4 regions of the Rhizobium sp. BK275 genome follow, and region 3 is predicted to be linked to each of the others. Evidence: predicted binding sites of a transcription regulator. Region 3 holds the regulator's gene; each other region holds the start of a gene.
The links. Region 3 encodes PhoB, which activates phosphate uptake and scavenging genes when phosphate is short. Its sites were predicted from a motif close to TGTCATNNANCTGTCAT; they were not measured.
Positions count from the first base shown of each region.

Region 1: the regulator PhoB is predicted to act here: its motif matches at 1,028-1,044, upstream of FHT82_RS22515 (UDP-2,3-diacylglucosamine diphosphatase).
Region 2: the regulator PhoB is predicted to act here: its motif matches at 991-1,007, upstream of FHT82_RS14720 (PhoX family phosphatase).
Region 4: the regulator PhoB is predicted to act here: its motif matches at 1,060-1,076, upstream of ppk2 (polyphosphate kinase 2).

Region 1 is NZ_JACHZL010000007.1:265,958-268,160, forward strand. It holds gene FHT82_RS22510 (FAD-binding oxidoreductase) at 1-902, shown strand, start outside; gene FHT82_RS22515 (UDP-2,3-diacylglucosamine diphosphatase) at 1,111-1,923, shown strand; gene FHT82_RS22520 (MFS transporter) at 2,113-2,203, shown strand, end outside.
Region 2 is NZ_JACHZL010000004.1:260,238-262,440, forward strand. It holds gene FHT82_RS14720 (PhoX family phosphatase) at 1-902, opposite strand, end outside; gene FHT82_RS14725 (aspartate aminotransferase family protein) at 1,150-2,203, shown strand, end outside.
Region 3 is NZ_JACHZL010000002.1:470,480-472,682, reverse strand. It holds gene FHT82_RS08210 (pyrroline-5-carboxylate reductase) at 182-970, shown strand; gene phoB (phosphate regulon transcriptional regulator PhoB) at 1,098-1,781, opposite strand; gene phoU (phosphate signaling complex protein PhoU) at 2,008-2,203, opposite strand, start outside.
Region 4 is NZ_JACHZL010000004.1:537,946-540,148, forward strand. It holds gene FHT82_RS16100 (ABC transporter permease subunit) at 1-59, shown strand, start outside; gene ppk2 (polyphosphate kinase 2) at 99-1,007, opposite strand; gene FHT82_RS16110 (ABC transporter substrate-binding protein) at 1,341-2,203, shown strand, end outside.

The DNA of each region.
Region 1 (2,203 bases), on a different contig from region 3:
TGACGGCGGATGGCGAACTGGTCAAGGCGAGCGAGACGGATAAGCCCGATCTCTTCTGGGCGCTGCGCGGCGGCGGCGGGAATTTCGGCGTCGTGACCTCCTTCGAGTTCAAGCTCAACCCGCTCGACACCGAGGTTCTCGCCGGGCTCGTCGTGCATCCCTTCGCCGATGCGGAAAAGGTGCTGAAGGAATACCGGCAGGCGCTGGAGGCGGCGCCCGACGAACTGACCTGCTGGGTGGTGATGCGCCAGGCGCCGCCGCTGCCCTTCCTGCCGGCCGAATGGCATGGCAAGGAGATCGTGGTGCTGGCGATGTGCTATTGCGGAGATGTCGCGGCGGGTGAAAAGGCTGCGGCCAGGTTGCGCGCTATCGGAAAGCCGATTGCCGATATCGTCGGCCCGATGCCGTTCACCGGCTGGCAGCAGGCCTTCGATCCGCTGCTCACACCAGGTGCGCGCAATTACTGGAAAAGCCAGGATTTCGCTTCCCTTTCCGATGCGGCGATCGACGTGCTGCTCAAGGCGGTGCGCAGGCTGCCCGGCCCGGAATGCGAGATCTTCATCGGTCATGTCGGGGGTGCTGCCGGCCGCGTGGCCAACGAGGCCACCGCGTTTCCGCAGCGCAGCTCGCATTTCGTCATGAACGTGCATGCCCGCTGGCGGGAAACAGAGATGGATGGAAGCTGCGTCGGCTGGGCGCGCGAGCTTTTCGAGGCCACCAAGCCGCATGCCGTGGGAACCGCCTATATCAACTTCATGCCTGACGACGAAACCGACCGGGTCGAAGCCGCCTATGGCGCCAACTACGCCCGCCTTGCTGAGATCAAGCGGCGTTACGATCCGAACAATCTGTTCCGGATGAACCAGAACGTGAAGCCGATGGCGACGGTGCGGACTGCCTGAGGATTGATGTTTTAGGAAAGGAATTTCGCGCCAGCGCCGGAATGTGGAGGTGTTGGCGTGAAGTCGGCCACCCAGCGCTCCACATCTAGCCTGTATGAACAGGTTGCACCGCTTTCCCACAGCCTTGTCATCTTCCTGAAACACGAGTCTGATTTTGGAAGACCAGACGAAGAACGATGGGACACGAGCGGAAAGGCTTGTGACAGACATGATGGAACCTCGGCGCTTCCGCACCCTCTTCATTTCCGATGTGCATCTCGGCTCGAAGGCCGCCAAGGCGGATTTCCTGCTGGATTTCCTTAGATATCACGAGGCAGACACGATCTACCTCGTCGGCGATATCGTCGATGGCTGGCGCCTGAAGCGCAGCTGGTATTGGCCGCAGGTCTGCAACGACGTGGTCCAGAAGCTCTTGCGCAAGGCGCGCAAGGGTACGCGTGTCGTCTATATCCCCGGCAATCACGACGAATTCCTGCGCGCCTTTCCGGGCATGCATTTCGGCGGCATCGAGGTCGTTGAGCGCATCATCCATGACGGCGCCGACGGCAAGAAGTACCTGATCCTGCATGGCGACGAATTCGACGTCGTCGTGCGCAACGCCCGCCTGCTCGCATATCTCGGCGACTGGGCCTACGACACGGCGATCCGCATCAACATCGTGCTCGCAGCGGTCCGCCGCCGCCTTGGCATGCCCTACTGGTCCTTCTCGGCCTGGGCGAAGCTGCAGGTCAAACATGCCGTCAATTTCATCGGTGAGTTCCAGCGCGTGGTTGCCGAGGAAGCCCGCAAGAACGGCGCCGACGGCGTCATCTGCGGCCATATCCATCACGCCGTGATCGAGGATATGGACGGCATCCGCTACATCAATACCGGCGACTGGGTCGAAAGCTGCACGGCGATCGTCGAGCATGAGGACGGCACGTTCGAACTCATCACGTGGCGCGCATTGGCCAGCAACGTGCCGGCGCTGACCTCAATCGAATTGCTTGAAGAGGGCGATTTCGCCCCGCAGGCTGCCTGAATATTGTGGGCGTACCGCACCGGCCTAGCCGGTGCACCAGGAATTTAGCCGTTGCCGCCTGGCGACAGGCCCTATTTATTTTTTAAATCGTTTCGACTTATCTCCGAAACGTTACAGCAGGGCTATTTCTCGCCATAGTCGTGTCGGATTGGATGTGTTAGGCAACGCAGAGTTTCCTTCAGGTCCACCATGATTCCCGCACAAAATCCCTTAACAGGTGAGGGAGCGCCGCCGCGCTTCCGGCTGTTCAGCGCGCTTTGCTACAGCGCGCCGCTGCTGG
Region 2 (2,203 bases), on a different contig from region 3:
TTCGGCTCTTCCTCGAACTTGAAGCGCGGCTCGACGCGGCTGACGGAATAGATGTCGTTCTCATCCTCGTCCCAACCCTGGCGCTCGACCAGCTCCTGGTTCGCCAGCTTGGTATAGTCGCCGGCGAATACGTCCATCGCGCCTTCTTCGCCTGACAGCATCGTGCCCCAGGGCGTGATGCCGCCATTGCAGTTCGAAATCGTGCCGAAGACCACCGTGCCGGTTGGATCGGCCTTGGTCTTGAGGCGATCGTCGCCGGCGGCCGGGCCGGAAATGCCGATTTCCGTGCTCATGTGGATGCGGCGGTTATATTTGCCGTCCTTGACGACCTGCCACCGGTTGCCGTCCTTGCGCACTTCGAAAACCGAGACGCCCACAGCGGCCATGACAGCACGGATCTGGTCTTCGGTCATCTTCTCACGGTAATTGTCCATCGTCAGTCCCGGGAACATCAGGAAGGGCGTGGCATATTCATGGCTGACGACCATCAGGCCATGATCGGAGCTCTTCTCGCCCCAGGGCAGCGGCAGGAACTGCGTGAAATCGTTATTGTAGCCGAACTGGCGCTCGGCGTCCTTGCCGTCGAGCTTGGTGACATCGAATTCCGGGCTGTCGGTAAAGAGCGCGTCGCCCCAGCGAATGAGGATCTGGCGCTCGTAACCTTCGGGCCAGTGGTCGGCGGTGTCGCGCACGCGCTTCAGCTCGGGGAAAGTAAGGCTCGACTCGGCGGCTTCTGCCTTCGTTGCTTCGAGCGCCGGCGCAAAAGCGGCCGCGCCCATGGCAGCGATGAAGCCCTTCAGAACGGTACGGCGACGAACGCCTTCTTCGAGAATGGTGCCGTAGCTCGGCGCAAATGCACGCCGCGGATTGGGGCGCGGCCTGGTCTTCTGGCGGTCCGTCATGACTACCTCCGGTAAAATGGTTGAATTTCAAGGAAATGAATGGAATGTCCTCGGCCATTGCGGCCATCGATTTTTGTAGCAATGCCGGGCGAAGGATTGATGACGACCGAAGTGTCGGGAACGGCAGAGGGCGGCGCTTCTTCGGCTTGACGCCTTGCCGGGCGCTGATAATTTGACCGGGCAGTAAAAATATAATCGGCGCCAAGCTTAAAACGGGAACGGCCTCCCCAACGGCCAGGAGAACAGCATGTCCAACCGCCTGAATGCAACGCCAAACGACCTTCGCGCCTTTTGGATGCCCTTTACCGCGAACCGTCAGTTCAAGAAGGAACCGCGCCTCTTCGTGAGTGCGAAGGATATGTACTACCAGACCCATGACGGCCGTCAGGTGCTGGACGGTACGGCTGGCCTCTGGTGCGTAAATGCCGGACATTGCCGCCCGAAGATCACCGAGGCGATCAGCGAGCAGGCCGGCGAACTCGATTACGCCCCGGCCTTCCAACTCGGCCATCCCAAGGCTTTCGAGCTCGCCAACCGCCTGGTCGACATCGCGCCGGAAGGCCTGGACCATGTCCTCTTCACCAATTCCGGTTCTGAATCGGTGGAAACGGCGCTCAAGGTGGCGCTCGCCTATCACCGCGTGAAGGGCAATGGCTCACGCTTCCGCCTGATCGGCCGCGAGCGCGGCTATCACGGCGTCAATTTCGGCGGCATCTCCGTCGGCGGCATCGTCACCAATCGCAAGATGTTCGGCACCCTGTTGACCGGCGTCGACCACATGCCGCACACCCATCTGCCCGGCAAGAACAACTTCACCCGCGGCGAACCCGAGCACGGTGGCGATATCGCCACCGAACTCGAGCGCATCGTCACCCTGCATGACGCGTCCACCGTCGCCGCCGTCATCGTCGAGCCGGTCGCCGGCTCCACCGGCGTTCTCATTCCGCCGAAGGGCTATCTGCAGAAGCTGCGTGAAATCTGCACCAAGCACGGCATCCTGCTGATCTTCGATGAAGTCATCACCGGTTTCGGTCGCCTCGGCGCCCCCTTCGCCGCCCAGTATTACGACGTGAAGCCCGACATCATCACCACCGCCAAGGGCCTGACCAACGGCGTCATCCCGATGGGCGCCGTCTTCGTGACCTCGGAAATCCATGATGCCTTCATGAATGGCCCCGAGCACATGATCGAGTTCTTCCACGGTTATACCTATTCCGGTAACCCGATCGCCTCGGCCGCAGCGCTTGCGACGCTCGACACCTACAAGGAAGAAGGCCTGCTGACCCGCGCAGCCGAGCTTT
Region 3 (2,203 bases):
GGCCACGACTATCTGCCGGAGACTGATCCTTGCCGACCGTTCACCATGCAGCCAACGCCATCAAGGCGTTTCAGCCCTCAACAGGCATGGAAGGCGGTCATGGCGCTGTAACGCAATTTTCTGATACAGATGCGGTATTCTCGTCGAGCAGCGCGGCGAAAACAGTCGCTTAGGGGTGCCAATGGAGATCGATCCAAAGCAGATGACAATGGGGTTCGTCGGGACGGGCACGATTACCGAGGCCGTCGTCACCGGATTGGGCAAGACAGCGTTTCGCGACACACCGATCGTGCTGTCACCGCGCAGCGCAGGCGTCGCCGCCCGCCTTGCGGCGGCAAACCGGAATGTAACGATCGCTGTGGGCAACCAGGATGTTCTCGACCGCTCCGATCTCGTATTTTTGGCAGTGAGGCCGCAAATTGCCGAGGAGGTCATCCGCTCGCTCCGATTTCGGCCGGGCCACCATGTCATCAGCTTTGTCGCGGCCACGCCCATGGATCAATTGCTGGCGTGGATCGATCAGCCGGTTCGCCTGAGCCTGGCAATTCCACTTCCGTTCGTCGCAGATCTCCAGGGGGCGACCGCGATCTACCCGCCCGACGAGGTTTCCCACACCCTCTTTTCGGCGCTCGGAACGGCGATCCAGGTTGAAGACAAGCAGGAGTTCGAACTTCTCGCGGTGGCGAGCTGCCTGATGGCCACCTATTTCGGCATCCTGGACGCGACGTCGACCTGGCTACAGAGCAAGGGGCTCTCGGGAACGGCTGGCGACGCCTACCTCCGTCAATTGTTTTCCGGCCTCGCCCATGCTGCCCGTTCAAAACCTGTCGCGAGTTTCGATGAACTCATCGACGAGCATTCGACCAAGGGCGGATTGAATGAACAGGTGCTCGAAGACTTTCGCGCGTTTGGCGGCGCGGCGGCTCTGCAAAAGGCTCTTGATCGAATTCTTGTGCGCATCCGTCTGTAGAAGGCAGATCCTCTCGAGGTTGGCTTTCGGCGCCTGGTGTCGGCTTTCACAAGAAGCTGGGGGTGCCGAATAGACAAACGGGCCGCCCGGCAAGCGAGCGACCCGTCTGGACCTCCGATCACTCGGATCAGGCTTCCATGGAATATCCCGCGCCACGAACGGTGCGGATGACATCCTGCATGTTGGAGAAGTTCAGCGCCTTGCGCAGGCGGCCGACATGGACGTCGACCGTGCGCTCGTCCACATAGATATCGTGGCCCCAGACGCCATCCAGAAGCTGCGAGCGGGAGAAGACCCTGCCCGGCGACGACATCAGGAATTCGAGCAGGCGGAATTCGGTCGGGCCGAGGCGGACTTCGCGGCTCTTGCGATGAACGCGATGGGTTTCGCGATCGAGCTCGATATCCCCGCACTTCAGAACGCTGGAAAGAACCTCCGGACGAGCACGACGCAGCATCGCCTTGACGCGGGCAACGAGTTCCGGCGTGGAGAAGGGCTTGACGACATAGTCGTCCGCGCCAGTCGAGAGACCGCGAACGCGTTCGCTCTCTTCGCCGCGCGCCGTCAGCATGATAATCGGCAGACGTTCGGTCTCCGGCCGCATGCGCAGCCGGCGGCAGAGCTCGATACCGGAAACACCCGGCAGCATCCAGTCAAGGATGAGCAGGTCCGGCGTGCGCTCCTGAAGCCGGATTTCGGCCTCGTCGCCACGAAGGATCGTATCCACCTCGAAACCTTCCGCTTCGAGGTTGTAGCGGAGAAGCACGCTCAGCGCCTCTTCATCTTCAACAACTGCAACTCTTGGGATCATGCGTGTCAGTCTCCTAATGCATGATCCTTAAACCGGGGGTGATTTAAGCAAGGGATCATGCAGGAACTCGGAATTGGCTGCACTTAAAGCGTGTCGCGATCATTCGGATTCGCTGCCGCGCTTTAAGCTTTTTTCGCATGTCGTTATCGCAAAACCGCTGCACACTTTTGCGCGACATGCTTTGGCGCGCCCCGCATGGGACGCGCATGCAATCGGCGGATCAGGATTACTCCGTTACCGCACCGACGGTATTGGAGCTGTCGTCCTTCGGACGCTCGCCCTCCGGCTGGGCGCCGGTCGCCATGTAGTAGATCGTCTCGGCGATGTTGGTCGCATGGTCGCCGATGCGTTCGATGTTCTTGGCGCAGAAGAGAAGATGCGTGCAGCTCGTGATGTTGCGCGGATCTTCCATCATGTAGGTC
Region 4 (2,203 bases), on a different contig from region 3:
TGCAATTCGTCAATCCGACGCAGATCGTCGCCCGAGCCAAGCAGCAGTCGGCGCATTGAGAAGCCGCTGCCGGCAGAACCGGCAGCGGCTCGTACAAATCAGTAGGCTTCAGGGACGTAGAGTTCCGGCGGAACCGGGATACGCTGGTAGTCTTCGTGACGCACGCGCTCGGGAAGCACGATCTCTTCCTTCGGGACCTCTTCATAGGGAATCTGGCTCAGCATATGCGCGATGCAGTTCAGGCGCGCCCGCTTCTTGTCCACCGCCTGGACGATCCACCACGGCGCTTCGTCGATATGCGTGCGGTCCAGCATCTCTTCCTTGGCCTTGGTATATTCTTCCCAATGGACGCGGCTCTGCAGGTCCATCGGCGAAAGCTTCCACTGCTTCAGCGGATCGTGGATGCGCATGTTGAAGCGGAATTCCTGCTCCTCGTCGGTAATCGAGAACCAGTACTTGATGAGGATGATGCCGGAACGCACCAGCATGCGCTCGAATTCCGGCACCGAACGGAAGAACTCTTCCAGCTCATCCTTCGTGCAGAAGCCCATCACACGCTCGACACCGGCGCGGTTGTACCAGCTGCGATCGAAGAGCACCATTTCGCCCGCTGTCGGCAAATGCGGAACATAGCGCTGGAAATACCACTGGTTCCGTTCGCGCTCGGTCGGCGCCGGAAGGGCGACCACGCGGCAGACACGCGGGTTGAGGCGCTGGGTCACGCGCTTGATCGCGCCGCCCTTGCCGGCGGAGTCGCGGCCTTCGAAAAGCACGACGACCTTGAGCTTCTTGTACTGGACCCAGTCCTGAAGACGAACGAGCTCATGCTGCAGGCGGAAGAGCTCGCGGAAGTAAAGCTTGCGGTCGAGCGTCTGCTCGGCCGGGCCGGACATGCCTTCAGCAACCAGCTCGTCGAGCCGGTCCTCCTCCATCTGCATTTCCAGCTCCTCGTCGAAGCTATCGGCGATTTCGTTCTTGATACGGTCGAGCTGAGTGTTTTCGATCATGGCACGCTCCCTATTCAATCCGCTCGATAAAGCACGTTCTCGCCATAGCTATATGACAGAGTTACGACGATCGAAAATTTGCTTTGGCAAAACGCAAAATCAGGAGGGGCGAAACACCGTCGGCCGAAGCTTTCATGGCCGTTTTGCCAAGCCCAATTGGCGGGGCTGACTGATGGCGGCAGCTTGTGCCATGTCAAGTTTTATGTATACATTGATGTTGCTGAGCAATTTCGCGACATCAGCTTTTTCCTCTGGAGGAGAGAGGGAAAACGTTCGGGTCGCGGGCATATCTCCCGGAGAGAGGTATGGTGCGCAACAATGGGAGGAGTATACATGATTTCGTTTTCGAGAAGACTATTGATAGCCGGCGCGGCGCTCGCCACACTTGCCGGCGCGCCTGCATTTGCACAGGAAACGGTCAAGATCGGCGTGATCCTGCCGATGACGGGTCCTTTCGCCTCAACCGGACGCCAGGTCGAGGCCGGCGCTCGCGCATACATGGCAATCAATGGCGACACGGTTGCAGGCAAGAAGATCGAACTTGTCCTGCGTGACGATACCGGTACCGCCGATCAGACCCGCCGCATCGCCCAGGAACTCGTCGTCAATGACGGCGTCAAGATGCTCGTCGGCTTCGGCCTGACGCCGCTTGCCATGGGTGTCGCCCCGGTTCTGAATCAAGCCAAGGTCCCGGCCATCATCACTTCGGCCACGACCTCAGCCATCATGAAACAGTCGCCCTATTTCGTGCGCACCTCGATGGCCGGCCCGCAATCCGCCGTTCCGGTCGCCACTTGGGCTGTCCAGAACAATCTGAAGCGGGTCGTCACGCTGGTGACCGATTACGGTCCAGGCATCGACATCGAAAAGGGCTTTACCGACCAGTTCAAGAAGGAAGGCGGCACGGTCGTCGAAGCGCTCCGTGTTCCCTTGCAGAACCCGGATTTCGCACCCTTCCTTCAGCGCGTGCGCGATGCCAAGCCTGATGCCCTCTTCGTCTTCGTGCCTTCGGGCGTCGGCGCAATCTTCATGAAGCAGTTCGTCGATCGCGGCCTCGCAGATGCTGGCATCAAGCTGATCGCCACCGGCGACGTGACCGATGACGACCTCTTGAACGGCATGGGGCCGGCTGCCAAGGGCGTGATTACCGGACACTTCTATTCGACCGATCACGACAGCCCGGAAAACAAGGCCTT